DNA from 3 places in the Kitasatospora sp. MAP12-44 genome. Region 3 is predicted to be linked to each of the others. Evidence: riboswitches for the same ligand, from Rfam matches in the RefSeq annotation. Region 3 holds a riboswitch; each other region holds the start of a gene.

What was found. A riboswitch is a leader RNA that binds a small molecule or an ion and turns the genes downstream of it on or off. The one in region 3 is predicted to bind thiamine pyrophosphate.
Positions count from the first base shown of each region.
Region 1: it holds a riboswitch for thiamine pyrophosphate, as region 3 does, so the genes downstream of both, P3T34_RS19520 (cytosine permease) here and thiC (phosphomethylpyrimidine synthase ThiC) in region 3, are expected to answer to the same signal.
Region 2: it holds a riboswitch for thiamine pyrophosphate, as region 3 does, so the genes downstream of both, thiO (glycine oxidase ThiO) here and thiC (phosphomethylpyrimidine synthase ThiC) in region 3, are expected to answer to the same signal.

Region 1 is NZ_JARZAE010000004.1:4,185,846-4,197,354, reverse strand. Features, by position in the region: gene P3T34_RS19555 (aminopeptidase P family protein) at 1-456, opposite strand, end outside; gene P3T34_RS19550 (PP2C family protein-serine/threonine phosphatase) at 586-2,196, opposite strand; gene P3T34_RS19545 (bifunctional DNA primase/polymerase) at 2,701-3,408, shown strand; gene P3T34_RS19540 (DUF5926 family protein) at 3,668-4,651, opposite strand; gene P3T34_RS19535 (ATP-binding protein) at 4,827-5,582, opposite strand; gene P3T34_RS19530 (glycerophosphodiester phosphodiesterase family protein) at 5,876-6,697, opposite strand; gene P3T34_RS19525 (cytosine permease) at 6,762-7,664, opposite strand; partial or broken gene P3T34_RS19520 (cytosine permease) at 7,801-8,157, opposite strand; TPP riboswitch at 8,149-8,297, opposite strand; gene P3T34_RS19515 (trypsin-like peptidase domain-containing protein) at 8,531-10,276, shown strand; tRNA gene P3T34_RS19510 (tRNA-Ser) at 10,335-10,422, shown strand; gene P3T34_RS19505 (FAD-linked oxidase C-terminal domain-containing protein) at 10,678-11,509, shown strand, end outside.
Region 2 is NZ_JARZAE010000004.1:2,364,331-2,375,839, forward strand. Features, by position in the region: gene P3T34_RS11115 (DUF3488 and transglutaminase-like domain-containing protein) at 1-142, shown strand, start outside; gene P3T34_RS11120 (DUF3040 domain-containing protein) at 218-604, opposite strand; gene P3T34_RS11125 (methyltransferase domain-containing protein) at 983-1,735, opposite strand; gene P3T34_RS11130 (SAV_6107 family HEPN domain-containing protein) at 1,953-2,477, opposite strand; gene P3T34_RS11135 (DUF4126 domain-containing protein) at 2,623-3,234, shown strand; gene P3T34_RS11140 (NAD(P)/FAD-dependent oxidoreductase) at 3,238-4,629, shown strand; gene P3T34_RS11145 (hypothetical protein) at 4,657-5,430, opposite strand; gene metF (methylenetetrahydrofolate reductase [NAD(P)H]) at 5,535-6,449, opposite strand; gene P3T34_RS11155 (polyprenyl synthetase family protein) at 6,608-7,714, shown strand; gene thiE (thiamine phosphate synthase) at 7,716-8,369, opposite strand; gene P3T34_RS11165 (Rv2175c family DNA-binding protein) at 8,369-8,689, opposite strand; gene P3T34_RS11170 (FAD-dependent oxidoreductase) at 8,795-9,973, opposite strand; TPP riboswitch at 10,130-10,243, shown strand; gene thiO (glycine oxidase ThiO) at 10,237-11,418, shown strand; gene thiS (sulfur carrier protein ThiS) at 11,415-11,509, shown strand, end outside.
Region 3 is NZ_JARZAE010000004.1:4,545,670-4,551,709, forward strand. Features, by position in the region: gene tenA (thiaminase II) at 1-511, shown strand, start outside; gene P3T34_RS21215 (DUF5326 family protein) at 693-893, shown strand; gene P3T34_RS21220 (VC0807 family protein) at 1,072-1,749, shown strand; gene P3T34_RS21225 (flotillin family protein) at 1,806-3,305, opposite strand; gene P3T34_RS21230 (hypothetical protein) at 3,474-3,680, opposite strand; TPP riboswitch at 3,814-3,948, shown strand; gene thiC (phosphomethylpyrimidine synthase ThiC) at 3,944-5,815, shown strand; gene P3T34_RS21240 (antitoxin) at 6,014-6,040, shown strand, end outside.

The DNA of each region.
Region 1 (11,509 bases), 360 kb from region 3:
CTGGCCGTCCAGCCAGAACTCGCCGTTCTCGCGGTTGGAGCGGGGCAGCAGGTACACCGTCGCCTGGTGGCCGCCGGCCGCGAGCGGCTCCAGCACCAGCACCGCGTCCTCGCTCTGGTTGCCGGTGAGGTGCACGTACTCGCTGGCGGCACGGAAGGAGTACTCGGTGTCGTTGGAGCGGGTGCGCAGGTTGCCGGCCGGCACCACGATCCGCTCGCCGGGGTACTCGGCGCTCAGCGCGGCGCGGCGCGCGGCGGCGTAGGAGGCCTGCGGGATCGGCTGCAGGCCGCGCAGCTCGGTGTCGGCCCAACCGGACTTCATCGACGCGGCGAGCTCGTCGGACACCTCGGGGTACAGGCCGTTCTTGCGGCCCTTGATGGGCTGCTCGGCCTCGGTCTGCTCGATGCCGGCCCCCTCGGGGTTCTCGGCCGCTGCCGGGGTACGGTCCTCGGTCACGTACGTCGCCTCCTTGCGATTCTTGCCGCCTCGGACGCATCGGATCGCGACGCGGTGGGGCGGCCGTGCGTCCCATGGTACGGACGCCAGGCCGATCATCCGTTCGGCAGGTCCTGGTCCTCCCGGCGGCTACTCGAAGCGCGCGGCGAGCAGCACCAGGTCGTCGGTCGCGCCGCAGGCGGCCTCGTCACCGCTGCCGACGCAGCTGGTCAGCAGGTGTGCGCAGAGCCGGTCCGGGTCCTGCCGGACCTCGCGCGGGGCGTCCGCGGCGGCCTTGCGCAGGTTGGCCTGGCCCGCGTGCAGGGTGCTGCCGCAGCGCCGGGCCAGACCCTCGGTGTAGAGCAGCAGCAGGTCGCCGCGCTCGGCGTTCAGCTCGACGCCGGGCGCCTCCCAGCAGGCCAGCATGCCGAGCGGGGCGGAGAGCGAGGTCTCGACGAACTCGGCGCCGTAGCGGGTGACCAGCAGCGGCGGGCAGTGGCCCGCGCCGGCCAGCGCGATCCGCCGCTCGGCGGGCTCCACGCAGGCGTAGACGGCGGTCGCGGTGCGGGCCGGTTCGGTGGTCTTGAGCAGCAGCTCCAGGTCGCCGAGGACGGAGACCGGGTCCTCGCCCTCCAGCACCGCGTACGCCCGCAGCGCGGCCCGGACCCGGCCCATCGCGGTCGCCGCGCCGGGCGCCGAGCCCGGCCCGGCCCCCGGGCCGTCACCGGAGACGCTGCCGACACTCAGCCCGACCGAACCGTCCGGCAGCGCGATCGCGTCGTACCAGTCGCTGCCCGCCGAGAGGTCCAGACCGGCCGGCACCCAGCGGGCGGCCAGCCGCAGCCCGGGCACATACGGCAGGTGGTCGGGCAGCAGGCCGCGGCGCAGCGCCTCGGTGGAGCGCCGGCGGCGGTCCGCGTCGAGGCGGCCGGCCAGCAGCGGGGCGGCGAAGGCGCAGTAGCGGCGGGCCAGCTCCTGCTGCTCGCGGCCGGGCACGGTGGGCTGCTCGTAGAACCAGACGGCCGCGCCGAGCGGGCCGTCCTCCTCGGTGGCCAGCGGCAGCGCGAAGCAGGCGCCGATGCCCAGGCTCGCGGCGACCTCGCGAAAGCGCGGGCCGAGCGTCGGGTCGGCGAGGTCGTCATCGAGGTCGGCGGAGAGGTCAGCAGTGAGATCAGCGGTGAGATCTGGATGCAGCAGCTGCTCGGGGCGGTCGAACGCGCGCAGCAGGCCGGCGAACGGGCCCTGCTCGGTCGGGACGGTCTCCAGGGCGCCGAGCGCCGCCCGGTCCAGGGCCAGGCCGACCATGGTGCCGTGGGTCGGCTGCGGGCGTCCGGCGTCGGCGCAGTCGCGCGCGATCGGGACCAGCAGGGCGCGCCCGGCGCCCAGCAGGCTGGCACCGGAGTCCAGCAGAGTGGTCAGGGTGGCGTCGAGGCCGCGCGCCCCGGCCAGCCGCTCGGTGTGCCGGGCCAGCCAGTCGAGGGCGGCGAGCCGGCCGTCGAGCCGCTCGTCGATTCCGCCGTCGAGCGTGCCGACCCGCCCGCTGCCGATCCCGCCGTCGGACGGGGCGTCAGCCGGCTCGGCCGCCCGGCCGGTGGTGGGCTGCTCGGTCGGTCGGTGGACGGCGGGGGAGTGCGGCGGCGGACCGAGCAGCGGGGCGCCGGAGTCCAGCAGGGTGGTCAGTGTGGCGGCGGTCAGGTCCGGAGCGCCGCTGCCCGCACCACCGCCGCCACCACCGGCGGCGGACGGATGGTTGTCACTCATGCCGCAACTCCCAGCGCTGTGGTACCTGTCACCCGGACAACCCCGAGGGGTGAGACCTGCCAAACCACTCGTAGTGCCCCACTTCTACACAGGACGGTTGGCGCGTGTCCAGGATCGGACCCCCGCCGGATGGCTGGTTCTGCGCCGGGCGCCGGGCCGACCGTGCGGAGTTGTGCGGAATGGAGCACCCGGGATGCGGGCACAAGCCAACGAGAGGCTGCCGGACCCTGCCCGGATCGTAGGGGTCCCCCGCCCGGCAACGCTGTTGACCAGAAGTCACTCACTCGTACGGTGGAACCGGAGGGTGCCGGAAGGCGTCCATTCGGTCGCATGAGGGATTCTCGTTCCAGGGGCGCGTCCGCGGCATGGCAGGCCGCCCGGCGCGCGTCCGTCGCGGTGCGGTGCCACATGAGCAAACCTGCGGTTCCCCGGCCGCGTCAGGTCAGGTCTCGACAGTCGTGCTCCCCCGATGGTCCCGGAAAGGAACGAGCGCTCATGCGTGAGATGTCCGAGATGTCCGGAAGACACCGCAGGAACCGGCAGGCGCTGCTCCAGGCGGCGTTGACCTGCGTCGAGCGGTGGCGCTGGCCGGTGGTCCCCGGGGCGGTCGTGGTGGAGCGCGAGCCGGACGGTGCGCAGTGCGCGCTCTCCTGCTCGTGCGGCAACCCGGTCTGCGCCGTGCCCGGCGCGCACCCGGACGAGCACCCGCTGCTGGCGGCCACCACCGAGGCACGGATGGTGCGTTGGTGGTGGGAGCGGCTGAGCCCGCAGGCGTCGCTGATCGTCGCCACCGGCGGCGCGGTGGCGGCCGTCAGCCTGCCGGCCGTGGCGGGTGCCCGGGTGCTCGACTACCTGGACGCACTGCGGGTGCCGTCCGGTCCGGTGCTGGCGACGGCGAGCCGCTACGCGCTGCTGGTCGCGCCGTACTCCTACCCCGAGTTGGCGGAGCTGCTGGTGGCGCAGGAGGAGACCCTGCTGCCCGGTGGCGGGCCGGGGCGGGTGCCGAGCTCGGTGCGGTACCACGGGCCCGGCGGCTATCTGGTGCTGCCGCCCTCGCGCCTGGGGGAGGGCGGCCGGGAGGCGGTGCGCTGGGTGCGGCGGCCGGTGGCGCTGCCGGGCGGGGGTGTGCGGCTGCCGGCCGTGACGGCCTTGCTGGAGCCCTTGCTCGCGGCCGGAACGGCGGCGCCGGACGGGACTCGACTGGCGTACTGAGGGCCTGGCGGCGGCCTGCCGGCCGGTGTCCGGCGGGGTCTTCGGCGCGTTCTCCGATGGGCACGGCCCCGGAAATTGAAGATCCGGCCGCTGGCGACGGGGGATGCACCAGCGACCGGACTGTTTAAACAGTAACAAGGATTGGCGCCGTAGCCAATTTCCCCGCGCGGCCCGGCGCCCGAGATTTCGGGCCCGCCGGGCCAGGTGTGACCGGTATCACGTCGGATGACCGATGTCGATCACACTGCGCCAGGTTCCGTCAGTTGAGCGTGACCTGACGGTTCACCAGGTTGGCGCGCGCCTTGCGCTCGTCCGCCGTCAGCGGTGCGGGAGCCGCCAGCGTGGCGGCCAGGCGCTCGGCGAAGGCCGCCGCCGGCTTCTCGCAGTCGGCGGCCGACATCGCCACCGGCAGGTCCCAGACCGGCACCAGCAGGCCGTGCGCGCGGAACGAGCCGACCAGCTTGGTGCCCTCGCCCAGCGAGGACTCGCCGGCCGCCGAGAGCCGCGCCAGCGCGTCCAGCAGCTGCTCCTCGGGGACAGTCATCACCCAGCGCAGGTGGTTCTTCTCCGGGGTGCTGCACCAGTACGAGGACTCCACGCCGGTGAGCTTCTCGGTGGGGATCGCCGAGGCGTTGGCGCGCTCCAGGGAGGCGGCCACCTCGCCGGTGGCGGACTCCGCGTCCTCCAGCCAGAACTCGAACCCGGTGTGCACGGCCGGGACGAACTCGGCCTCCAGGTCCAGCAGTTCCTGCAGGCGCGGGCCCTCGGCGGAGGCCCGGCGGGTCGGCACCGGCGTGCCGGGGGCGGTCACCAGGGCCTCCACCAGGGCGTCGGCCAGGTCGCGGCTGAGGTCGCCGGAGGAGGACTGGGTCTGCAGGCCGAGCAGGATCGACCCGTCGGGGCGGCGCAGCGCCGGCCAGGCCAGCGGCAGCACGGTCGCCAGTGCCACGGACGGGACGTCGCCGTCGGCACCCGCGAGCGCGGCGGCCGTCAGCTTCAGCGGCACGGTGGCGGCCGGCACCAGCTCGCGCAACGCCACCCAGTCGGCCTCACCCGGGAGTCCCTCGAACGGACGGTGCACCAGCTCCTGGACGGCGTGCGCGGCTTCGCGGCCGTGGCAGGCCTTGTAGCGGCGGCCGGAGCCGCAGGGGCAGTCCTCGCGGGCCCCGACGACGGGGACGGTGCCGGTCGGCGCGGCGGTGCGGCTCTGCTGGGGCGACTTCTTGGCGGCCTTCTTGGCCATGGTGCGGCTCTCCCGGGACGGTGGTCTCTGTCTCCGGGGCAGCCTACTGAGATTTGCCCCTCGGCCCGATTCGCGCCGACCCGCCCCGACCCCGACCCGCCCCGACCCGCCCCGACCCCGACCCGCCCCGACCCGCCCCGACCCGCCCCGACCCGCTCCGACCCGTGCCCAGGCGCTAAGCCGAGCGTGCGTGCTCGGCGTCGTGCTCCGCGCCCGCCGCGGCGCTGTGCCCGGTGTAGGCGGGGAGCGCCGCCCAGACCGTCACCTCGCCCGGCGCGTCCCGGACTCCCCAGTCGGCCGCCAGCTCGCCGACGATGCTCAGCCCGCGGCCGCCCTTGGCGGTGAGCGAGGGGCTGGCCGGCAGCGGTCTGGTCGGCGCGCCGCCGTCGGTGACCTCCAGGGTCAGCAGGCCGTCGGTGTGCATCTGCCAGCGCACCAGCACGCCGCCCGGGTCGTCCGGTTCGGTGTGCTCGCCGCGGTTGTCGTCGCGGTCGGTGTGCTCGCGCGGGAGGTCGTCGGAACTCTCCGCACGGCTGTCCGTCGCCACGGCCGAGCGGGCGGCCGCTACCGGATTCACCGCGCGCGCGCCGCGGGAGGAGCGCGCGCCGTGCGCGGGGCGCGCGGCGGCGTTCGCGGAGTTCACCGCGTTCGGCGAGTTCACCCCGTTCGGCAAATCGTGCCGCAGCTCGCCGAATTCGACTGACGCCCCCCCGTCGAGATCGAGCAAAGGGCCCAGCGGCCGCGCATAGCGGCATGAATTACTGAGTAGTTCGGAAAGGATCAGAACCGCGTCATCGATGACGGTATCGGGCACCTCGTGGTCGCCCAGATCTCGCCGCAGTCGGCGCCGTGCGGCCCCGACACTGGCCGGACCGTGCGGCACCGCCATGGTCGATGAAGTCGGCACTTCGCGCGCCACCATCAACGCCACCCCCGGACCTCCTTCAGCGCTTGCCGAGGGATGGATGCCCCGGGGGAATGCGCCGGAAACAGGCTGAACTCGATCGTGGCGCGTCAATTGTGGAACGCTTGCGGAGCAGCAACACGCTGTGTGCAAAAGGTGATTCACTGCTTACCCTGCGTCAATCGGGGGGAGCGGGAATCCGTACGCCGGGCCGCTCGCGCCACCCCTGCCCGCGCCCGCGTACGCCAACTCGCGCGCCGGTCAGCGCGCTCCGGGCCCGCCGCCCGCCCCACCGACTGCCTGCCGCCTGCCTGCCGCCGTCAGCGGCCCAACTGCTCCAGCACATCGCGTGGGCGGTTGGTGATGATCGCCTCCACACCGAGCTCCAGGCAGAGTTCGACGTCCTCGGGCCGGTCCACCGTCCAGACGTGCACCCGGTGCCCCGCGGCGCGCAGCCTGGTCACCAACTCCGGCTGCTTGCGGATGAGTTCGATGCCCGGCCCGGCGATCACCGCGCCGCCCGGCAGGCCCTGGCCGCGCCACAGCCGCGGCAGCAGCGCGTGCTCGAAGAGGAACACTCGGGGGAAGTCCGGCGCGGCCGCCCGCACCCGGCCCAGCGCCAGGCCGGAGAAGCTCATGATCCGCGCGTGCGCCCGGTCGGGGGCCTCGTCCGGATTGCCGACGATCTTGAAGCGGTCCAGCATCCGGAGCAGCTCGGCCTCCACCCGGCCGCGGTAGCGCACCGGGTGCTTGGTCTCGATGGCCAGGTCCACCCGGCGGCCGCAGTCGGCCACCAGCTCCAGCAGGCTCTCCAGACGCAGCACCCGGGCGCCGTCCGCCTCGGGGCCGGCCTGCTTCCAGGAGCCGAAGTCGTGGCTCTCCAGCTCCGCCAGGGTGAGCGTGGAGACCACGCCCCGCCCGTCCGAGACCCGGCTGATGCCGCGGTCGTGGACGCAGACCAGCTGCCCGTCCGCGGTCAGCCGGACGTCGCACTCGACGGCGTCCGCGCCCTCCTCCAGCGCCCGGCCGTAGGCCACCAGAGTGTGTTCGGGGAGCGCCGCCGAGGAGCCGCGGTGGGCGACCACCTGCACCGGCCGCGCGCTGCGGCCGGGGGTGGGGGCGGAGAGGTCGGGAGTGGTCACGTTCCAACCCTAGGACGTGGAGGTGACGCGGACGCGACCACACCCCCAACTCCGGGGGGCGCAGCTACTCCGCAGGCGCGGCCGGCGCGGCCGGGGTGAGCCTGGTCAGACCCCAGGTGACCAGCGCCGCGACCAGGAAGGAGAAGAGCGAGGCCGAGGACCACTGCTGCGGAGTGAAGTGCACCAGCGACTGCACGCTCGTCCAGAAGTGCGTCCACCAACCGGCGATCGCGGTCGGCGCCAGGAACTGGTACATGGCGAAGCCCAGCGCCCACGGCAGCAGCATCAGCGGGCGGGCCGGGGAGTCCTGCGACATGTCCCAGCCCTGCCGGCCGCGGCCGAGGAAGAAGTCCACCGCGAGCACCGCGAGCAGCGGCACGAAGACTGAGCCGATCAGCCCCAGGAAGTTGTAGTACGAGGCGGTGAACTCCTTGATCAGCAGCGCCAGCACCGTCACCAGCACGCCGATTCCGCCGGTCAGCAGCCGCCGGTCCACCCGCGGGAACAGGTTGTGCACCGACATCGCGGTCGAGTACACGTTGGCGAACGACTGGTCCGCCTCGCGCAGTACCAGCACCAGCAGGAACGCCCAGCCGGCCGTCACCCCGGCGAAGGAGTCGAGCAGGTTGTCGACGTTGCCGTGCGACTGCAGCAGCGCGATCAGGCCCAGCAGGTAGCACCAGACCTGGGCGATCGTGTAGCCGGAGAAGGTGCCCCAGAACGAGGCGCCCGGGGTGCGCGAGTGCCGGGTGTAGTCGGCGGCCAGCGGCACGAAGGAGATCGAGACGGCGATGATCGCGTCCGTGGCGCCCAGGAAGCCCTTCCAGTTGCCCGCGCCCGGGTCGGGGAAGCCCTGGCGGGCCAGCTGGACGGTGAAGTAGACCATCGCGATGCCCACCGCGATCGCCACGTACTTGCGCAGCGCGGCGATCGAGCCGAGCGGCCAGATGGTCAGCGCCGTGGTCACCGCCCCCGCCCAGCACCACGAAGAGCCAGCGCCAGCCCTGGGTGTCGGCCACCGTCTGGGCGCCCCAGGCGATCACGATCAGCTCGTACACCCCCCAGCCGACGCACTGCAGGATGTTCAGCACGGTCGGCAGGTACGACAGCCTGGTGCCGAACAGCCCGCGCAGGACGGCCATCGCCGGCGCACCGGTACGGGCGCCGATCAGCGCGGCCACGCCGAGCATCGCCGTACCGATCACCGTGCCGACCACGATCGCCGTGACGGCGGCCGTGAAGGAGAGCTCACTGCCCGGCTGGCCGAGCACCGTGGCGGCGCTGGTGAAGCCGATCAGGCTGATCCCGAGGTTGGCCCAGAGCGCGAACTGGTCCTTGAAGCCCAGCGTGCGCGGCGGTGCGGTGTCCAGCGTCAGCGGGGCCTCGGGGCGAGCGCTCGGGGCACCCGGCGGCCGGTCCAGCAGCGCGGACGAAGATGGGGAAGGCGAAGCAGCCGTCATGGCGATACTCCCTACGCCGGCATTACCCGGTCAGGTTCCGGCGGTCAGCACTCCCTCGCCCGCATCGCCCGAGTGATCATGGCGTACGGTCGAACAGCGCACTCTCAGCCTGGTGGGTCCAAGCTCCCGCGTGTCAGATTTGGCAGCGCAAGGGTAGCCCGACCTGGTGATTCCGCCAAGGTGGAGGCAAGTGCGCCGTCCGCATCGCGGAACTCTGCTCGGGGGGATCCGGGAGAGGGTTCCGAACGGCGGGCGGGGGGCTGTTCGGCCTACCTAAGGATTCTTAGCGGTTCTTCAGGGGGCTCCTTACGGCAACCAGATCCGTCATGGGAAAAACTATGGGCCAAGGTCCTGTCAGCGATGGAGGTCGTCCGTGAGCACCGAGCACGAGAGTGAGCCCGCCGGGCCGCAGGGGGAGCAGCCCTCCAGCGGCCACGGGGAGCAGGGGGGCACGCCGCCGGTGGGTGAGTCGATGCCGACCCTCGCGTTCACCAAGCTCAACGCCCCGGAGCCGGAGGCAGCGGTGGCTTCCGAGGCGACTTCGGAGTCGGCTTCGGAGTCGGTTCCCGAGCCGACCGTTGTCATCCCGGTCGAACCGGCCGCCGCACCGACCCCGGCGCCGGCCGCGGCTCCCGCCTACCTGGACGCGCCGCCGCCCGTCGTGCCGGCCGCTCCGGCCGCGCCGACCCCGGCCACCCCGGCCGCACCGGCTCCCGCCTACCTGGACGCGCCGCCGCCCGTCGTGCCGGCCGTCCCGGTCGCCGCCGAGGCGCCCGAGAACCCGTACGCGGCGCCGACCGAGGACACCTCGGCCGGCACGCCGATCACGCCCGGCGTGCCCGCGGCGTCCGCGCCGCACGCCGAGCACCACCCCTTCGGCGCCGGCCAGCCGCTCGGCGGCTGGGGCAACCCGCCGGCCGGCCCCGGCGGCCCGGGCTACCCGGGCGACTACCCCGGCGGCTACGGCGAGCCCGCCGCACCGCGTAAGAAGCGCGGCGGCCTGGTCGCGCTGATCGCCGCCGTCGCGCTGGTCGCCGGCCTCGCGGGCGGTGTCGCCGGCGCCGCGATCAAGGACAACGGCAGCGGCACCATCGGCTTCACCTCCAGCAGCCACAGCAGCACGACCGTCACCGCCGGCGACAACACCAAGTCGCTCAACCGCGCCCCCGACTCGATCGCCGGCATCGCCGCCAAGGCGCTGCCCAGCACCGTCACCATCAAGGCGGACGGTGCCCAGGAGTCCGGCACCGGCACCGGCTTCGTCTTCGACACCCAGGGCCACATCCTCACCAACAACCACGTGGTCGCCCCGGCGGCCAACGGCGGCAAGCTGACCGTCAAGTTCTCCGACGGCTCGACCTACGCCGCCTCGGTGGTCGGCCAGGCCAAGGGCTACGACGTCGCGGTCATCAAGCTCGACAACCCGCCGACCAACAAGCTCGTCCCGCTCCCGCTGGGCGACTCGGACCAGGTCGCGGTCGGCGACGTCACCATCGCCATCGGCGCGCCGTACGACCTGGAGGGCACCGTCACCTCCGGCATCGTCAGCGCCAAGAACCGCCCGGTCGCCTCCGGCGACGAGAGCGGCGCGCAGGTCTCCTACATGAACGCCCTGCAGACCGACGCCTCGATCAACCCCGGCAACTCCGGTGGCCCGCTGCTCAACGCGAGCGGCGCCGTGATCGGCATCAACTCCGCCATCCAGTCGAACTCGACCGGCAGCAGCGGCGGCCAGGCCGGCAGCATCGGCCTCGGCTTCGCGATCCCGATCAACCAGGCCAAGCGGGTCGCCCAGATGCTGATCCAGACCGGCACCCCGGTCTACGCCATCCTCGGCGTGCTGCGCAACGACGACTACCAGGGCGACGGCGCGCAGATCCAGTCCGGCCCCGTCCAGGGCCAGCCCGCCATCACCCCCGGCGGCCCCGCCGACAAGGCCGGCCTCAAGGCCGGCGACGTCATCACCAAGTTCGGCGGCATCCCGATCGACAACGCCCCCGGCCTCGTCAGCGAGATCTGGACCCACCAGCCCGGCGACCAGGTCCAGCTCCAGTACACCCGCAACGGCCAGACCGCCACCACCACCGTCACCCTCGGCGCCAAGACCGGCGACAGCTGACCCCCACCAAAACCGAGTGCACCAATCCCCACCGGACCCGTTAGGCTGACCTCCGCCAGGAGGGTTGCCCGAGCGGCCTAAGGGAACAGTCTTGAAAACTGTCGTGGCGTGACCCGCCACCGTGGGTTCGAATCCCACATCCTCCGCAGGAGAACGGCCCCTGACCAGCAACGCTGGTCAGGGGCCACCTGCATTTCCCGTCCCTGGCAGTCCGTCAGCGCCCGCTGATGCCCGGCGGCGTCCCTTTCTTCGACTCCCGTCCCGGGGCCCGGGGGCGGCTCCCGACGGGGCGGCTTTCGTCCGGGCGGGCCGCACGGCAGAGTGCGGGGCGTGGGGTGTGTGTCCGGCGTGCCCCCTGGCGAGAGGAGGCGGTGCCGGTGAGTGGACTGGCCGAGCGGCTGATGAAGGGGCTCCCGCAGTCCGCGGTCGTGGTGGATCCGGCGGTGACGGCCGCGTACCGGCACGACATGGCCGGCTTCTGCGCGTCGGGGGCGCCGGCGGTGGTGGTGTTCCCGTCCACCGTCGAGGAGGTCCAGCACGTCCTGCGGACCGCGACCGAGCTGGGCGTGCCGGTGGTGCCGCAGGGCGCGCGGACGGGGCTGTCGGGCGCGGCGAACGCGGTGGAGGGGTGCATCGTCCTCTCCCTGGTGAAGATGGACCGGATCCTGGAGGTCGACCCGGTCAACCGGATCGCGGTGGTCGAGCCGGGCGTGGTCAACGCGGTGCTCTCGCGGGCGGCCGGTGAGTACGGGCTGTCCTATCCGCCGGACCCGTCGAGCTGGGAGTCGTGCACCATCGGCGGCAATATCGGCACCGGCGCGGGCGGCCTGTGCTGTGTGAAGTACGGGGTGACCAGCGAGTACGTGCTGGGCCTTGACGTGGTGCTGGCCGACGGCCGGCTGCTGCGTACCGGTCGGCAGACCGCCAAGGGGGTGGCCGGTTACGACCTGACCCGGCTGTTCGTCGGCTCGGAGGGGACGCTCGGTGTGGTGGTCCGCGCGGTGCTGGCCCTGCGGCCCGCGCCGGCACCGCAGTTGGCGATGGTGGCGGAGTTCGCCGACGCCGACGCGGCCTGCGCGGCGGTCTGCGCGGTGATGGCGGCGGGGTTCACCCCGTCGTTGATGGAGCTGATGGACGCGGTCAGTGTGCGGGCGGTCAACCAGCTGGCGCAGATGGGACTTCCGGAGTCCACCCAGGCGCTGTTGCTGGTCGCCTTCGACGGGGCTGACCCGG
Region 2 (11,509 bases), 2.2 Mb from region 3:
GGTCTGGCGGGCCGGTGACCGGCTGCTGGCCGCACGGCTGCGCGGGCGGGCCGTGCTGGCCCGGGCCGCTGCGGCACGCGGGCGGCTGGCGGCGCGCCTGCGCCCGGTACGGCGCTCGGCGAAGCCGGCGGACGGCGAGTAGCACGCAGAAGCGCGGTGGGCGGGCAGTCCTCGGACTGCCCGCCCACCGCGCTTCTCGCTGTGGTTCGTAGGAGCGCTACATGCCGTCGTGTTCGTCCCGGCGGCGCTGCCAGCGCTGTTCCATCCGGTCCATCACGCCTGCCTTGCGGCGGGCCGGCGGCGCGGTGCGTGGCCCGCCCCCCTGGGCGGCCGCCGGATGGCGCCGCCACCCGGTGACGGCGAGCACCGCGCAGCCCAGCATGACGAGGAAGCCGACGACGCTCACCCAGATGAGCTGAGCGACCATGCCCCCCATCAGGAGAGCGACACCCACGACGAACCCGGCGGCGGCCTGGTACACCCGCCGACGGGTGTACATGCGCAGCCCGGTTCCCTCAAGCGCTGTCGCGAACTTGGGATCTTCGGCGTACAGCGCTCGCTCCATCTGGTCGAGCAGTCGCTGCTCGTGCTCCGAGAGCGGCACGGAGTCCTCCTACTCGTCGGTCGCGGGGGCGACCGGTCCGCCACCTGGCTTCGTTGTGGTCCATATGCCCCATGCGCCTGGCCGTCATGCGTTCTGGCTTTACCCAGATCATACGGTCCAAGGGTGCCCATGGGGGCGGGCGCCGATCCGTCGTGTCCGACACATCGGCGAGAGCCCCGCACGGTGCCAACGGACCACGGTGGCTGGGAGTGCCCGACTAGACCGACCGGCAATTGGTGGGCGGAGGAAGGAGCGGTGCCCGGGCCGAGTCTGGGCGGTGCCGACGAAGGAGTCCATGCGGAGCATCGGCGACTGAGGAGAAGCCGTCCAGGCGAGAGTCCGGGCGCCGCGACGCCGCCCACCAATTGCCGGTCGGTCCTAGCTCAGAGCGGCGAGCACATGCAGCTGGGTGGCGACGGCGTGGAAAGCGGGCTGCTGGGAGGCGGTCTCCTCCAGCTTGAGCAGCGCCTCCAGGGCGCCCGGCTCGGTGTCCACCAGCACGCCGGGGACCAGGTCGGCGAAGACCCGCACGCCGTGCACCGACTGCACCAGCAGGCCGGCGTCGGTGGCCAGCGAGTCCAGCTCGTCGGCGCTGAAGCGGCGCGGCATCGGGTCGCCGGGGCCCCAGCGGCCGTCCGCGGCGGACAGCACGGCGCGGGCCTCGTCGAAGTGGCCGGACAGCGCGCGGGCCAGCACCGCGCCGTTGCGGTTGGCGGCCAGCAGGCTGACCAGGCCGCCCTTGTGCAGCGTCCCGGTCAGGCTGGCGAGCGCGTCGGCCGGGTCGTCCACCATCTCCAGCACGCCGTGGCAGAGCACCGCGTCCACCGAGGCGGGGGCGATCAGCTCGGGCAGCGTCTGGGTGTCCCCCTGGACGGCGCGGACCAGATCGGTGACGCCCGCCTCGGCGGCGCGGCGCTCCAGGGCGAAGAGCGCGTCGGGGCTCGGGTCGACCACGGTGACGCGGTGGCCGAGCCGAGCCACCGGCACGGCGAAGTTGCCAGTGCCGCCCCCGGTGTCCAGGACGTCCAGCACCGGCTGGTCCAGCTCGGCCGCGCGGCGCTCCAGCGCCGTCCTGACCACCTCCCAGACCACGGCGGTACGCAGGGCGCTGCGGGGACGCGTCGGGTACAAGGAGGTCTCCTCGGAAGGCGGTGAGAGCGGGCTGGTGAGAGCGGGCTGGCTCCACCTTAGACCGACCGGCACATGGTGGGTGGAGGAAGGAGCGGCGTCCGGGCCGAGTCTGGGCGGTGCCGACGAGGGAGCCACTGCGGAGCATTGGCGACTGAGGAGAAGCCGTCCAGGCGAGAGTCCGGGCGTCGCGACGCCGCCCACCATGTGCCGGTCGGTCTCAGAGGGGCGGGCCGCTCAGCCGCAGCACGCGTTCGACCAGGCGCAGAAAGACCGCGGTGTTGCGGACCAGGTCGTCCGCGTCGCGGGCGGTGGCGGAGCCCTGCAGGCCCGCCTCCGCCGCGGCGCGTTTTCGGGCCCCGGCCGCGAAGTAGACCGCCCACTCGGCGAGCTCGGGAGCTATCTCGGGCAGCACCTCCCACGCGCTGCGGATCGCCTTGCGGCGGCGCGGATTCGTCTCCGGGCGGCCACGCACCGCGAGCACGGCGGCCGTGGTGCGCAGCGCGGCGAGATGCGCGGTGGCGTACCTCTCCAGCGGATCCTCGAGGCCGGCGGCCAGGACCAGGGTGCGGTGGGCCTGCACCAGCAGCTCGCGGGCGGCGGGTGGTGCTCCGGCCCTGAGCAGCACCGGATGGACGTCGACGGAGCGCAGCGGGATCTGGTCGGACGGCTGGTCGGACGGCTGATGTGGCGGCTGGTGGGGCGTCTGGTTGGGGATCTCGTTCGGGAGGTCGGTGACGGTCATGGTCTCCCCCGGTCCGGAGCAGGCGGCGCGGATCGGGCGATCCGCACCTCCATGCTGAACCGGCCCACTGACAACGGGCCCGGCCGGTGCGGTGGGCCGGTCGCGATACGGTGACCGGCGACTGTGCGAGACGGGGGAGAGATCCATGACGGTGCTACCACTGATTTTCACCAGCGGCTGGGCCAGCGGCATCAACGCCTACGCCGTGGTGATGCTGCTCGGCCTGCTGGGCCGCTTCGGCGGGGCCGAGTCGGTGCCGCACGTGCTGGAGCGCACGGATGTGCTGATCGCCGCGATCGTGCTCACCATCTGTGACGCGGTGGCCGACAAGATCCCGTACGTGGACAGCGTCTGGGACGCCGTGCACACCGTGATCCGCCCGGTCGCCGGCGCCGTGGTGGCCGCGCTGCTGGCCGGCCAGCACCCGGGCTCGCTCGGCCAGCTGGCGGCGGGCGCGATCGGCGGCGGGGTCGCGCTGGCCAGTCATGTGGTGAAGGCCTCGCTGCGGATGGCGGTCAACACCTCCCCCGAGCCGCTCAGCAACATCGTGATCAGCCTGCTGGAGGACCTCGCGGTGGCCGGCCTGGTCACGCTGGCGATCTTCCATCCCTGGGCGGCCGCCTCGGTGGCGGCGGTCCTGCTGGTCGCGGGCCTGCTGCTGGTCTGGTTCGCCTTCGCCCGGATCCGCCGCTTCCTGGCCAACCGCCGCGAGCGCCGCGGCCGCCGGGCCGGTGTGGCGGCCGCACTAGGATCTTGAGGCATGGCACGGATCGTCATCATCGGAGCGGGGATCAGCGGGCTGGCGGCGGCGGCGCGGCTGGCCACCATCGGACACCGGGTGACGGTCTGCGAGGCGGCCCCGACGTACGGCGGGATGCTGGGCCAGTACCGGCGGGACGGCTTCGCCTTCGACACCGGTCCCACTCTGCTCACCCTCCCGGCGGTCTACCGCGATCTCGCGCTGAAGACCGGCAAGGAGCCGCTCGAGCAGCTGGTCGAGCTGGCGCCGGTGGCCCCGGAGAGCCGGCACGTCTTCGCCGACGGCGCGACCGTCGCGCTGCCGAACGCCTCGCGCGGCGGGGTCGCGCAGGCGCTGGACGCGGCCTTCGGCACCGGGGCGGGCGAGCGCTGGGGCCAGCTGACGAACCGCGGCCGGGCGGTCTGGGAGGCCACCCGCCGCCCGCTGCTCGAGGAACCGCTGCCCGCCGACACCACGCCGCTGGCCACCGACCCGTACCCGGCGGCCCCCCGGCGCGGCCTCGGCCGGCTGCTCGGCGGCGGCGCGCCGACGCTGGCGCAGGTCGCCGCACGCGAGCTCGGCGGCCACCCGGCGCTGACCGCGCTGCTGGAGGAGTACGCGCTGCGCTTCGGCTTCGACCCGCGGACCGTCCCGGCCGGGGCCACGGTGATCCCGTACATGGAGCAGAGCTTCGGCGTCTGGTACGTCCGCGGCGGGATGCGGGCGCTGGCCGAGGCGTTCTACCGGCGCTGCGAGCAGCGGGGCGTGGAGTTCAGGTTCGACACCCGGGTCGAGCAGCCGCCGACCGAGGACGGCCTGCTGCTGCGCACGGCCCCCGGCGACCCGGCGCTGCCGGGCCGCTTCACCGTGCTGCTCGCGCTGCGCGGCGCGCGCCCCGCCGGGGTGGCGCACCGCACGGTGGTGCACGCCGCCGACCGGGCCGACGAGTTGGACGCGCTCTTCGGCGCCACCGCCCGGCTCTGCGCCCGCCCAACGGTGCAGGTGCTGCGCCCGGACGACGCGTCGCTGCGCCCGGACGACGCCCACGAGACGGTCACCCTCACCGTCACTGTCCCCTCGCAGGCCCGGCTTGACTGGACCGCGCCGGGCGTCGCGGACCGCTACGCCGACCAGCTGCTCGGGCACCTGGAGGCGGCCGTTCCGGACCTGCGCGAGCGGGTGCTGTGGCGGGTCGTGCGCACCCCGGCGGACACCGAGCGGGAGACCTCGGCCCCGGGCGGCGCCGTCCCGCGCCCGGCCCTGGCGGGCGCGCACGGCGCGTTCCTGCGCACGCCCAACGCCGAGCCGACGGCCGGGCGCTACCTGATCGGCGGCGCCGCGCACCCGGGCGGCGGGCTGGCCCGCGCGGGCATGTCGGCCTGCATCACGGCGGGCCTGATCGGCCCGGCCTGAGCGGGGCCGCTGCGACGGCGGGTACTGCTACTGCTGCTGCTGGTGCCAGGTCTCGGGCTGCTGGTAGTACTCGTAGCTCTGCGGCTGCTGCGGAACGCCGTACTCCGGCTGGTACTGCGCGGGGTCGTACGGCTGCTGCTGTTGCTGTTGTTGCTGCTGCCAGTACGGGTCCTGGTAGGGCTGCTGCGGCTGCTGCTGGTAGTACTCGTAGTTCTGCTGCTGCGGGTAGCCGCCCTGCTCGTAGCCGGGGACGGGCTGCTGCTGCCACTGCTGCTGGTCGCCGTACGGCTGGTAGCCGTGCTGCTCGGGCTGCTGCTGCTGCGGCTGCTCCTGCTGGTACTCGGCCGTGGGCTCGTAGACGCCGTACTCGTCCCCGGCCAGCGGGTCCGGCACGGCCTCGTGCTCGTGCTCGGCGTCCTCGATCGGCCCGACCTCGCCCACCACCGGCACGGCGGCAGCGACCGCGGCCACCGTCGGCTCACCGCTGGTGGCCGCGCTCAGCAGCGGCACCTTGGCCAGCGGCCCGGGCAGCGCGCCGTCGGCCGAGCGCAGCGACCAGGCCCTCGACTTCCCGCTCTTGACCGCGAGCGTCACAAAGACCTGGCCGGTCGCGAACGCCAGCGCGCCCGCGCCGATCAGCGGCACGGACCGGATCGCCATCCCGGCCACCACCAGCACGAACCCGCCGAGCGCCACACCCCGCCAGTGCAGCGGGGCCCGGTTCTGCAGCAGCAGCTCGGCGATCAGCCACAGGGCGACCGCCGCGAGGGCCGCGTACAACACCAGCAATCCGATGCTCATCTGCGACCTCCACCACAGCCCGGCGCACGGCGCGCGCGTGCCGCGACTGTACCGTTTCCGCGTTCGGGGCCCCACATCCGCCCAGGTGTGCGAGCGGGCGCGGGTCAGGCCCGGTGCAGGCCGAGGTTCTGGTAGATCTGCAGGGTGGCCAGCGAGCCGTTCAGGGTGATGAAGTGCAGACCGGGCGCCCCTTCGGCGAGCAGCCGCTCGGACATCGCCGTGGCGTGCTCGATGCCGACCGCGCGCAGCGCCTGCGGATCGTCGATCACCGCGCGCAGCCGGCTCTCCAGCGCCGCCGGGAAGGCCGAGCCGCTCAGCTGCGGGAAGCGCTCCAGCTGCTTGGCGTTGGTGACCGGCATGATCTCCGGGATGATCGGCACGTCGCAGCCGGCCGCGGCGACCTTGTCGCGCAGCCGCAGGTAGTCCTCGACCTCGAAGAACATCTGGGTGATCGCGTAGTCCGCGCCGGCCCGCACCTTGGCGACGAAGTGGCGGATGTCGTCGTCCCAGTTCGCCGAGCGCGGGTGCATCAGCGGGAAGGCGGCCACGCCCACACAGAAGTCGCCGATGCCCTTGATCAGCTCGACCAGCTCGTAGGCGTAGGTGACGCCCTCGGGGTGGCGCACCCACTCGCCCATCGGGTCGCCGGGCGGGTCGCCGCGGACCGCCAGGACGTTGCGGACGCCCTCGTCCGCGTAGTGGCCGATGATGTTGCGCAGCTCCGCCACCGAGTGGTCGACGGCGGTGAGATGCGCGACGGGGGTCAGCGTGGTCTCGGAGGCGATCCGGCCGACCAGGTTGACCGTGCGGCCGCGCGAGGAGCCGCCCGCGCCGTACGTCATACAGACGAAGTTCGGGTTGAGCGCTTCGAGTCGGCGGATGGCGTCCCAGAGCTTCTGCTCCGCCGCTTCGCTGCGCGGGGGCATGAACTCGAAGGAGAACGACCGCTTACCGGCCGCCAGCAGCTCGCGGACCGTCAGTGCCCGGTCGGTTCTGGTGGAGGCGATACCTAGTGCCATGTTCGCAGGTTAACCGCCGGACCAGGGGGGTGGGCAGGCGACGTCCACGGATCGAGACGACTTGTCCACAGCGCGCGACGGCCGCGCGATGTCCACGGACAACGGCTTCCGGTGGCCCGGGCTAGTCTGGCCGTACCCCAGTGATTCCGGAGACCGCCGTGACCTCGCCCAGCCCGTCGCCCGTGCAGCCCCTCGATGTGGAGGCGGTCCGCGAGCGCGTGAACGCCGCGCTCACGGCGTTCATGGACGAGCAGGGCGCCCTGCTCGGCAAGATCTCCCCCGGCCTGGTCCCGGCCACCGACGCGCTGCGTGACTTCCTGCTGGACGGCGGCAAGCGGCTGCGGCCCGCCTTCTGCTACTGGGGCTGGCGCGGCGCGGGCGGGGCGGCCGACAGCAAGGGCATCGAGCACGCGGCGGCCGCGCTGGAGCTGCTGCAGGCCAGCGCCCTGGTGCACGACGACCTGATGGACCGCAGCGACACCCGGCGCGGCCTGCCCGCCGTCCACCGGCGCTTCGAGGCGCTGCACCGGGACAGCGGCTGGCGCGGCGACCGCGAGCAGTACGGCGCGGCGGCCGCGGTGCTGCTCGGCGACCTGCTGCTGATCTGGTGCGACGAGCTCTTCGTCCGCTGCGGACTGCCGCCCGCCGCCGTGCTGGCCGCCAAGCCGGTCTTCGACCTGATGCGCACCGAGGTGATGGCCGGCCAGTACCTGGACGTGCTGGAGCCGGTGGCCGGCGACTCGACCGACGCGCTGGCGCTGGACCGGGCGCAGACCGTTCTGCACTACAAGTCGGCGAAGTACACCATCGAGCGCCCGTTGCAGGTCGGCGCCCGGCTCGCCGGGGCGTCCGACGAACTGGTCGGCGCCTACTCGGCCTTCGGGCTGCCGCTCGGCGAGGCCTTCCAGCTGCGCGACGACCTGCTCGGCGTCTTCGGCGACCCGGCCGTGACCGGCAAGCCCGCCGGCGACGACCTGCGCGAGGGCAAGCGGACGATGCTGGTCGCGCTGGCCCTGCGCGGCCTGCCCGCGGCCGAGGCCCGCCGACTGGACGAGCGGCTCGGCGCGCCGGGCCTGGGGGCCGAGGAGATCGCCGAGCTGGGCGAGCTGGTCGCCCGCAGTGGCGCGGCCGACCGGGTCGAGGAGCGGATCGACTCGCTGATGGGCCAGTCGCTGGCCGCCCTGGACGCCGCCCCGCTGGCGGACGAGGCGGCCCGGACCACGCTGCTCGCGCTCGCCCGGGCCGCCACCGTCCGCCGCTACTGAGCTACTGGACCGCGCGCACCCGGCGGGCCAGCTCCGCGGCGGCCGCGCCCGGGTCGTCGGCGGCGGTGATCGCGCGGACCACCACCACCCGGCGGGCGCCGGCGGCCAGCACCTCGTCCAGGTTGCCCAGGTCGATCCCGCCGATCGCGAACCACGGGCGGTCCGTGGTCTGCCGCGCCGCGTACTCCACCAGACCCAGGCCCGGCGCGTACCGGCCCGGCTTGGTGGGCGTCGGCCAGACCGGCCCGGTGCAGAAGTAGTCCACGCCGGCCTCGGCGATCGCGCCGTCCACCTCGGACTCGGCGTGGCAGGAGCGGCCGATCACCACATCCTCGCCGAGGATCGCGCGGGCGGCCGGCACCGGCAGGTCGTCCTGGCCCAGGTGCAGCACCTGGGGCCGGGCGGCGTGCGCGACGTCGGCGCGGTCGTTGACCGAGAAGAGCTTGCCGTGCCGCCGGGCGGCGTCCGCGAAGACCTCCAGGGCCGCCAGCTCCTGCTTGGCCTCCAGGGCCTTGTCCCGGAGCTGGACGATGTCCACGCCGCCCGCCAGCACCGCGTCCAGGAACTGCGGCAGGTCGCCCTGCTCGCGCCGGGCGTCGGTGCACAGGTAGAGCCGGGCGTCGGCGAGCTTCGCCCGGTGGTCGGCTCCGGCCATCAGATCAGCATCGCCTGGGCGCGCCGCTTGACCTCGGTCCCGCGGTTCTCCTGCAGCGCCTGGATCGGGCTGCCCGGCAGCGTCGGGTCCTCGGTGAAGAGCCACTCGATGATCTCTTCGTCGGTGAACTTGGCGTCGCGCAGCAGGGTCAGCGTCGGGGCCAGGTGCTTGACCAGGCCGGGTCCGTCGATGAAGGCGGCCGGCACCTGGAGCGAGCGGTTCTCGCCGCGGCGGAACGCGATCAGCTCACCGTCCTTGACCATCTGGCGCACTTCGGTGACCCGCACACCCCACTGTTCGGAGATGTCGGGCAGGTACATCCACTCGTGGACGAAGGCTTCGATCTTGGCATCCGTATCGCTACTCACGGCACCAGCCTGCCATCCCCTGGCACTCCCGCGCACCAAACGCCCCGGGCGAAGCCGTCAGAGCGCCGACTTCAGCGCCACCGCCGGGTCGCCGGCGCGCTCCGGATCGAGCACCACGGCCTGGTCGATCAGGCGGCGGGCCTGCACCACGTCACGCGGCCGGTCGACCGCGAACGCCGCCACCAGCGCGCCCTCGCGCAGCCACAGCACGCTCCACGCCGGGTCCTCGGGCGAGCCGCGCCAGACCAGCCGGTCGCCGGCCGCGTGCCGACCCGCGTACTGGACCATCCGCCCGAACTGCTCGGACCAGAAGTACGGCACCGGGTCGTAGGCCGCGTCGGCGCCCAGCAGCGCGGCGGCCACCGCCCGTCCCGAGTGCATCGCGTGGTCCCAGTGCTGGACGTTGATCCGCTCCCCGAACCGGGCCGAGGGGTAGCTGACGCAGTCGCCGGCCGCCCAGACCCGCGGCAGGCAGGTGCGCAGCGAGGCGTCGGTGAGGATCGCCCCGGCCGGGTCCAGTTCGACCCCCGAGCCGGCCAGCCAGCGGGTGGCCGGCCGGGCACCGATGCCGACCACCACCTCGTCGGCGGCCAGCACCGAGCCGTCCGCGAGCAGCACGCCGTCCGGCCGCACGGCGGCGACCTTCGCGCCGAGCCGCAGGTCGATGCCGGCCTCGGCGTACCAGCGCTCCATCGGCGCGGTCAGTGTGGTCGGCAGCGCGCCGGCCAGCGGTTCGGCGGCGGCCTCCAGGACGGTCACCTCGCAGCCAAGCTGCCGGGCTGCGGTGGCGGTCTCGGCGCCGATCCAGCCGGCTCCCACCAGCACCAGCCGCAGGCCCGGGCGCAGCACGGCCCGCAGCGCGAGCGCGTCGTCCAGGGTGCGCAGCACCCGGGCGCCGTCCGCGCCGTCCAGGGTGCGCAGCACCCGGGCGCCGTCCGCGCCGGGCAGCCGGACCGGGTCGGCGCCAGTGGCCAGCACCAGCTGCCCGTAGGCCAGCTCCCCGCCGTCGGTCTCCAGCACGCCGGGGCGCAGGCCGGTGGCCCGGCGGCCGGGCAGCAGCTCGATGCCCAGCTGCTCCCAGTCCAGTTCGAAGGCGGTGCTGTCGGTCTTGCCGAGCAGCACGTCCTTGGAGAGCGGCGGCCGGTCGTACGGCGGCTGCGACTCCTCGCCCAGCAGACTGATCCCCCCTTGCCAACCCCCCTGGCGCAGCGCGAGCGCGCACTGCGCTCCCGCCATGCCGGCGCCGACGATGACCACCTGTTCCGCGCTCTTCAGCTCAGCCACTCGCTCACTGTAGCGATCCGTACCAGCCTTCACCGGGGGTTGCCGGAACCCGTATCGAGGGCCGGGCACGCCTTCGGCCCGGGTGTCACCCGGCGTTAGGGTAGGAGGCATCCTCATCACGGGAGCCCGGTGCACCGGGCTGAGAGGCGGGCTGACGCGGCCTGCGACCGTCCGAACCTGATCCGGGTCATTCCGGCGAAGGGAGCATCAGCGCCTTGACAGGCACAGACTGCGCACGGCCCGATCCGATAGCGCGGCCCACCGACGTGCTGGTGATCGGCGGCGGCGTCATCGGACTTGCGGTCGCCTGGCGCACCGCCCAGCGCGGGCTCGCAGTCACCGTGGTCGACCCGGAGCCCGGCGGCGGCGCGGCCCAGGTCGCGGCCGGCATGCTGGCACCGGTCACCGAGCTGCACTACGGCGAGGAGCCGCTGCTGCGTCTGGGGATCGCCTCCAACGAGCGGTACGCGGCGTTCACCGCCGAACTGGAGCAGCTCACCGGCCTGCCCACCGGCTACCGCGCCACCGGCACACTCGCCGTCGCGCTGGACTCCGACGACCGCGAGGAGCTGCGCGAGCTGCACGCGTTCCACCAGCGGCTCGGCCTGGCCTCGCACTGGTTGACCGGCCGCGAGTGCCGCAAGCTCGAACCGATGCTCTCCCCCGCGGTCCGCGGCGGTCTGCACGTCACCGGCGACCACCAGGTGGACGGCCGCCGGCTCTGCGCCGCCCTGGTGGCCGCCTGCGAACAGGCCGGCGTCGTGCTGCGGCGCGGCCGGGCGACCGCGCTGCTGCTGGACGGCGACCGCGCGAGCGGCGTCGAGGTGGACGGCTGCGAACAGCTGACCGCTCCTCAACTGGTGCTCGCCGCCGGACCGCAGAGCCATCTGCTGCCCGGGCTGCCGGCTGACGTGCTGCCCGCGATCCGCCCGGTCAAGGGGCAGATCCTGCGGCTGCGGATGCCAACCGCGTACGGCCCGTTCCTCTCCCGCAACGTCCGCGCGGTGGTCCGCGGGCAGCACCTCTACCTGGTTCCGCGCGCCGACGGCGAGCTGGTGATCGGCGCGACCAGCGAGGAGCAGGGCTACGACACCACCGTCACCGCGGGCGGCGTCTACGAACTGCTGCGCGACGCGCACGATCTGGTGCCCGGGATCACCGAACTGCCGCTGGTGGAGACCAGCGCGGGCCTGCGCCCGGGCTCGCCCGACAATGCCCCGCTGCTCGGCCCCACCGACCTGCCGGGCCTGGCGGCCGCCACCGGCCACTACCGCAACGGCGTGCTGCTCAGCGCCGTGACCGGCGACCTGCTCGCCGACTACCTGGCCACCGGGGTCCTGCCCGAGCCGGCCGTCCCGTTCTCCCCCACCCGCTTCACCGTGAAGGCAACCCGATGAACCCGATCCCCCTCACCGTCAACGGCGAACCGCGCGAGGTCGCGGACACCGCCACCCTCGCCGAGGTGGTCTCCGCGCTGAGCAGCGCGCC
Region 3 (6,040 bases):
CGCCCGGGCGTTGGCGATCTGCGCGGCCAAGGCGCCGGGCGAGCAGGAGGTCCGGGCCTTCGCCGACGACGCGATCGGGGCGCTGGCCGCCGAACAGGGCATGCACGCGCAGTTCCTGGACGCCTTCGGGGACACCGCCGAGCGCGCCGCCGCCGAGCCGGTGCTGCCCACCACCCGCGCCTACACCAGCTACCTGCTGGCCACCGTCTACGGCGGCTCCTTCGCCGAGGCCGTCGCCGCGGTGCTGCCCTGCTACTGGATCTATGCCCGGGTCGGCGAGCAGCTGCTCGCCAAGTCCTCCCCGGACCCGCTCTACGCCCAGTGGATCGCGACCTACGGCGACGAGGCGTTCCAGTCGGTGGTGCGCCGGGTGCTGGCGCTCACCGACCGGCTCGGCGAGGAGCTCTCCGCGGCCGAGCGGCGCCGGGTGACCGAGCACTTCTGCACCACCTCGCGCTATGAGTGGATGTTCTGGGACGCCGCCTGGCGGGGCGAGACCTGGCCGGTCTGACCTGTTGGGGCACCTGGTTCCCCGGGGTTCCCCTGGCTTCCGGCTCAGGGGGATCTCCGGGTTCTCTCGGGGACCGGATCCCTCGTTTCCGACTCGTCGGGCTCGTACGATCGAGGTACCGAAAGCAGACGGGATGCGGCGACCACTAGGAGCCGACCCGAGGGGGAGAGAAGGAACGGACATGGCTGAGCTCTGGAAGTCGCTGCCCTCTTGGGTGCGCAACATCGTTGTCCCGATCATCGTGCTGGTGCTCGCCTGGAACGTGGTCTGGTTCGTGGTCGGCGTGGTCAGCGCGCTGGTGGGCTTCCTGATCAAGGCGCTGGTGGTGGTCGGTATCGCGGCCGCCGTGGTGATCCTGGTGAAGAAGGCCGCCAAGAGCTGACGCTCCTCCCCCGATCGTTCGGCGCCCGTTCCACTCGCGAGTGGGGCGGGCGTTCGGCTGTCATGCGGTTGCTATGACAGCTGTCACGCCGAACTGCGCACAGTCGGCACTGACGGGCGGTCAGGCCGGCGCGGCAAGCTGAACGCAGATCAGGAAGCGAGCTGCACAGGAGCAGACCATGAGCGAGAGCGTCACCGCCCCGGGCGCCGTCGGGACCTCGAACCCGTTGCCGGCCGCGCTGCGGCCACTGGCGGTGGACATCGTCGTCCCGCTCGCCGTCTACTACCTGGCGCACTCGGTGGCCGGTCTGGGTCTGGTCGCCTCGCTCGCGCTGAGCAGCGTCGTCCCGGCGGTGCGGACCGTGGCGGGCCTGCTGCAGGAGCGCTCGGTGAACGGGCTGGCGGCGCTGATGCTGGCGGTCAACCTGGTCGGGATCGCGCTCGGCGCGGTGGCCGGTGATCCGCGGCTGATGATCGCCAAGGACGGCGCGGTGAGCAGCGTCATCGGCCTGTCGATCGTCGTCTCGGCGCTGCGCGGCCGACCGCTGATGAGCGCCGGCCTCAAGCCCTTCCTGACCAGGGGTGACGTCGGCCTGAGCGCGCGGTGGGACCTGCTGGCGCAGGACTCGACCGAGTTCCGCCGGGCCGAGCGCCACCACTCGATCATCTGGGGGCTCGCGCTGGTCGCCGAGTGCGTGCTGCGGATCGTCCTCGCCTACACCCTGCCGGTGGCGACCATGGTGTGGCTGGCCACCGTGCTGCTGATCGGCGCGATCGGGGTGGCGAGCGTGCTGAGCGGCCCGTCCGGCCAGCGGCTGAAGGCCTTGCTCACGGCCCCTCGGACTCCCGCGAACTGACCGAAGCCCGGCCCCCGGAGAACATCCAGGCGGCCGGGCTTCGGACGGCATGCGGGTCAGGACGCGGAGTCCCCCTGGAGCGGAATGCTCTGGGTGGTCGTCCGCTTGGCGCCGGTCTCGGCGGGCACGGCAGCTGTGGTGGCGGGTACGGGGGTCTCGCCGGCGGCGTTCATCGAGCCGAGCAGCTGGCGGGCCAGGCCGAGGCCGGTGCCGCCCATGGTGAGGGCCTTGGCGAACATCTCGCCCATGCCCTCGGCGCCGTTCAGCAGCACCATGTGCTCGACGTTGCCGAAGGCCTCCGCCCCGGCACGCACGATCTCCGGCCAGTTTTCGGCCAGTTGCTGGGCGACCACGGCCTCCTGGTTCTCGGCCAGGGCGGCCGCGCGGGCCTTGATCGCCTCGGCCTCGGCGAGGCCGAGCGCCTTGGCCGCGGCGGCCGCCGCCAGACCCTTGGCCTCGGCGCTGGCCGCCTCGGCCTGGCCGGTGGCCCGGGTGGACTCGGCGCTGGCGAGACCGCGGGCCTTGGTGGCCTCGGCCTCGGCGATCGCGGCGATCTTCACCCGGTTCGCCTCGGCGACGGCCTTGAGCTCGGTCTCCTGGGCCTGCGCCTGGGCGGCCGAGATCCGGGCGTCGCGCTCGGCTTCGGCCTTGGTGCGGGTCTCGTACGCGCGGGCGTCGGCCGGCTTGCGGACCTCGACCTGCAGCTGCTGCTCGGTGCGGTGCGCCTCCAGCTCGGCGACCTTGGTCTCCTGGACCACGACCTCCTGGCGCGAGGCGGCCTGGGCGAGCGGTCCGGCCTGCAGCGCGCGGGCCGCCGCCGTGTCCATCTCGGCCTGGTAACCGGCCTGCTGGATACCGGAGTTGCGGGTCGCCTCGGCCTTGCGGGCGAACGCCTCCTGCTCCGCCTCGGTGGCCTCCCGGTCGGCCGCGGCGGCCGCGATACGGGCATCACGCTGGACAGCCGCGGCGTGCGGGGCGGCCAAGTTCTTGATGTAGCCGGTCGGGTCCAGGATCTCCTGGATCTGCAGCGAGTCGATGATCAGACCCAGCTTCTCCATCTCGGAGCCGGAGGCGGCCCGGGTCTCACCGGTCAGCCGCTCGCGGTCGCGGATCATCTCCTCGACCGTCAGCCCGCCGACGATCGAGCGCAGGTGGCCGGCGAAGACGTTGTGGACCCGGTGGCCCATCATCTTCTGCTGGTCCAGGAAGCGTCGGGCGGCGTTCGCGATGGAGACCTGGTCGTCGCCGACCTTGAAGATCACCACGCCCTTGACCTGCACCGGGATGCCCTGGGACGTCACGCACTCGACGTCCAGGTCGGCCTCGTTGAGGTCCAGTGACAGCTTGCGGACGACCTGGACGCCCGGGGTGACGAGCGTCCCGCGCCCGGTCACCACGCGAAAGCCCAGGCCGTCGGCGACGCCCTCGGTGCGGTGCCGGGAGCCCGAGATGATCAGGGCCTCATTGGGCTCGGCCACCCGCCACATGAGCTTGAACAGAATGATGAACAGGATGATGACTGCGGCGACCCCACCGCCGACGATGCCGAAAAACATCGGCCTTTCCCCCTTCAGACACACGACGTCCCGTGACTGCGCTCGGTTGTGCAGGATGGCGCGGAACCCCGTGGCGACACGTGATTCTGCGCCGATTCCGATCGCTTGGGAAGTCCGATACGGCGTGTCCTGTCACTCAGTGCCCGCGGAGGCACCTGCGTTCGACTGTCAGCCGAACGCGGGGGAGACGTAGACCGTCCGCGGTGGCTGGTATTCGACCACCACGACGGGCGTGCCGACGAGCAGCGAATCCCCCGGCGCCGCCGGATACGCGAGGAACGCCTCGGTCCCCTGCCGCTCCGGCACGTGTACCAGCACCTCCCCGACCAGTCCCGGTCCGACCTTCCCGGTGACCCGTCCCGTACAGCCGATCATGTGCCCGCCCCCTCTTCGGTTGTGTCGCCGTCCAGTCTGTCCCACTGGCCGGGAGCTGCCCATATCCAGGACCCCCTCTGGACCGACGCCGGAGCTGCCGCTACCGTATGGACGTCTTTTGTGCAGGCAAGACCGCCTGCAGAACGGGAGCTCGGAGCACCGGGCTGAGAGGGCGCTGACAGGTACGCGGGCCGCGTACCGATCGCTGCGTCGACCGCAGGAACCTGGACCGGGTAATGCCGGCGTAGGGAGTAGAGGGTCTGATGACCATTTTTGATGCACGTTCGGCTGCCCAGACGAGCGCCGAGAGCCTTTCCGGCGGTCCTTCCGAGAGCCCTTCCGAGAGCCCTTCTGAGGGTCCCGCCAACAGCGCCGGCACCGGCTACCCGACCCCCGCGTGGCGCAAGGCCTACCGCGAGGGCTCGCGCCCCGACCTGCGCGTCCCGTACCGCGAGGTGCAGCTCACCAACGGCCGCACCGTCCCGCTGTACGACACCTCCGGCTCGTACACCGACCCGGCCTACCAGCCCGACGTGCGGCGCGGCCTGCCCGCACTGCGTGACCCGTGGATCCGTCAGCGCGGCGACGTCGAGGAGTACGACGGCCGCGAGTCCCGCCCCGAGGACGACGGGATCAAGCACACCTCGCCGCGCGGCGGCAACCTGCGCAACCTGGACGCGGTCTTCCCCGGCCGCCCGCGCCGCCCGCTGCGCGCCCGGGACGGGGTGGCGGTCACCCAGCTCGCGTACGCGAAGTTCGGCATCGTCACCCCCGAGATGGAGTTCGTGGCCCTGCGCGAGGGCCTGGAGCCGGAGTTCGTCCGCGAGCAGGTGGCCCGCGGACGCGCCGTCATCCCCGTCAACGTCAACCACCCCGAGGTCGAGCCGGCCATCATCGGCACCGACTTCCTGGTGAAGATCAACGCCAACATCGGTAACAGCGCGGTGACTTCGTCCATCGAGGAGGAGGTGGAGAAGATGACCTGGGCGACCCGCTGGGGCGCCGACACGGTCATGGACCTCTCCACCGGCCGCAACATCCACACCACCCGCGAGTGGATCCTGCGCAACTCCCCCGTGCCGATCGGCACCGTGCCGCTCTACCAGGCGCTGGAGAAGGTCGACGGCAAGGCCGAGGAGCTCAGTTGGGAGGTCTACCGCGACACCATTGTCGAGCAGTGCGAGCAGGGCGTCGACTACATGACGGTGCACGCCGGCGTGCTGCTGCGGTACGTCCCTATGACCGCCCGCCGCAAGACCGGCATCGTCTCGCGCGGCGGCTCGATCATGGCCGCGTGGTGCCTGGCGCACCATCAGGAGAACTTCCTCTACACCAACTTCGAGGAACTCTGCGACATCCTGCGCGCCTACGACGTCACCTTCTCACTCGGTGACGGCCTGCGCCCCGGCTCGATCGCGGACGCCAACGACGAGGCGCAGTTCGCCGAGCTGCAGACCCTCGGCGAGCTCGGCCGGATCGCCCGCGCCAAGGACGTCCAGGTGATGATCGAGGGCCCGGGCCACGTCCCGATGAACAAGATCCGGGAGAACATGGATCTCCAGAAGGAGATCTGCGACGAGGCGCCGTTCTACACCCTCGGCCCGCTGACCACCGACGTCGCGCCCGGCTACGACCACATCACCTCCGGCATCGGCGCCGCGATGATCGCCTGGTGGGGCACCGCGATGCTCTGCTACGTCACGCCCAAGGAGCACCTGGGCCTGCCCAACCGCGACGACGTCAAGACCGGCGTGATCACCTACAAGATCGCCGCCCACGCCGCCGACCTGGCCAAGGGCCACCCCGGCGCCCAGGCCTGGGACGACGCCCTCTCGGACGCCCGCTTCGAGTTCCGCTGGGAGGACCAGTTCAACCTGGCCCTCGACCCCGAGACCGCCCGCGCCTTCCACGACGAGACCCTCCCCGCCGAGCCGGCCAAGACGGCCCACTTCTGCTCCATGTGCGGCCCGAAGTTCTGCTCGATGAAGATCAGTCAGAACATCCGCGAACTGCACGGCGAGGGCTCCACCGCCGTCGCGAGCGAACTGGACGAGGCGGCCGCCGCCGGCATGGCCGAGAAGTCCGCCGAGTTCGCCGCCAACGGCAACCGGGTCTACCTCCCGTTGGCGAACTGACCACACTCGCCAACGATCTGGTCCTGCTCTGAGAGGCCGGGGGGCCTCTCAGAGCAGGACCAAAGATCAGCAAATCCACATCGACGATGCTCTCGCGCTATGGGCGGTCCCGTTCCCGGATGTCGGGGGAGGGATTGGCGCTTGAACTGGCCAGTTTTCGTGTCTGCATTTCGCAGTCAGTGATGCTAGAGTGCAGATATGACAGCGCTCACCATTCGCGACGTC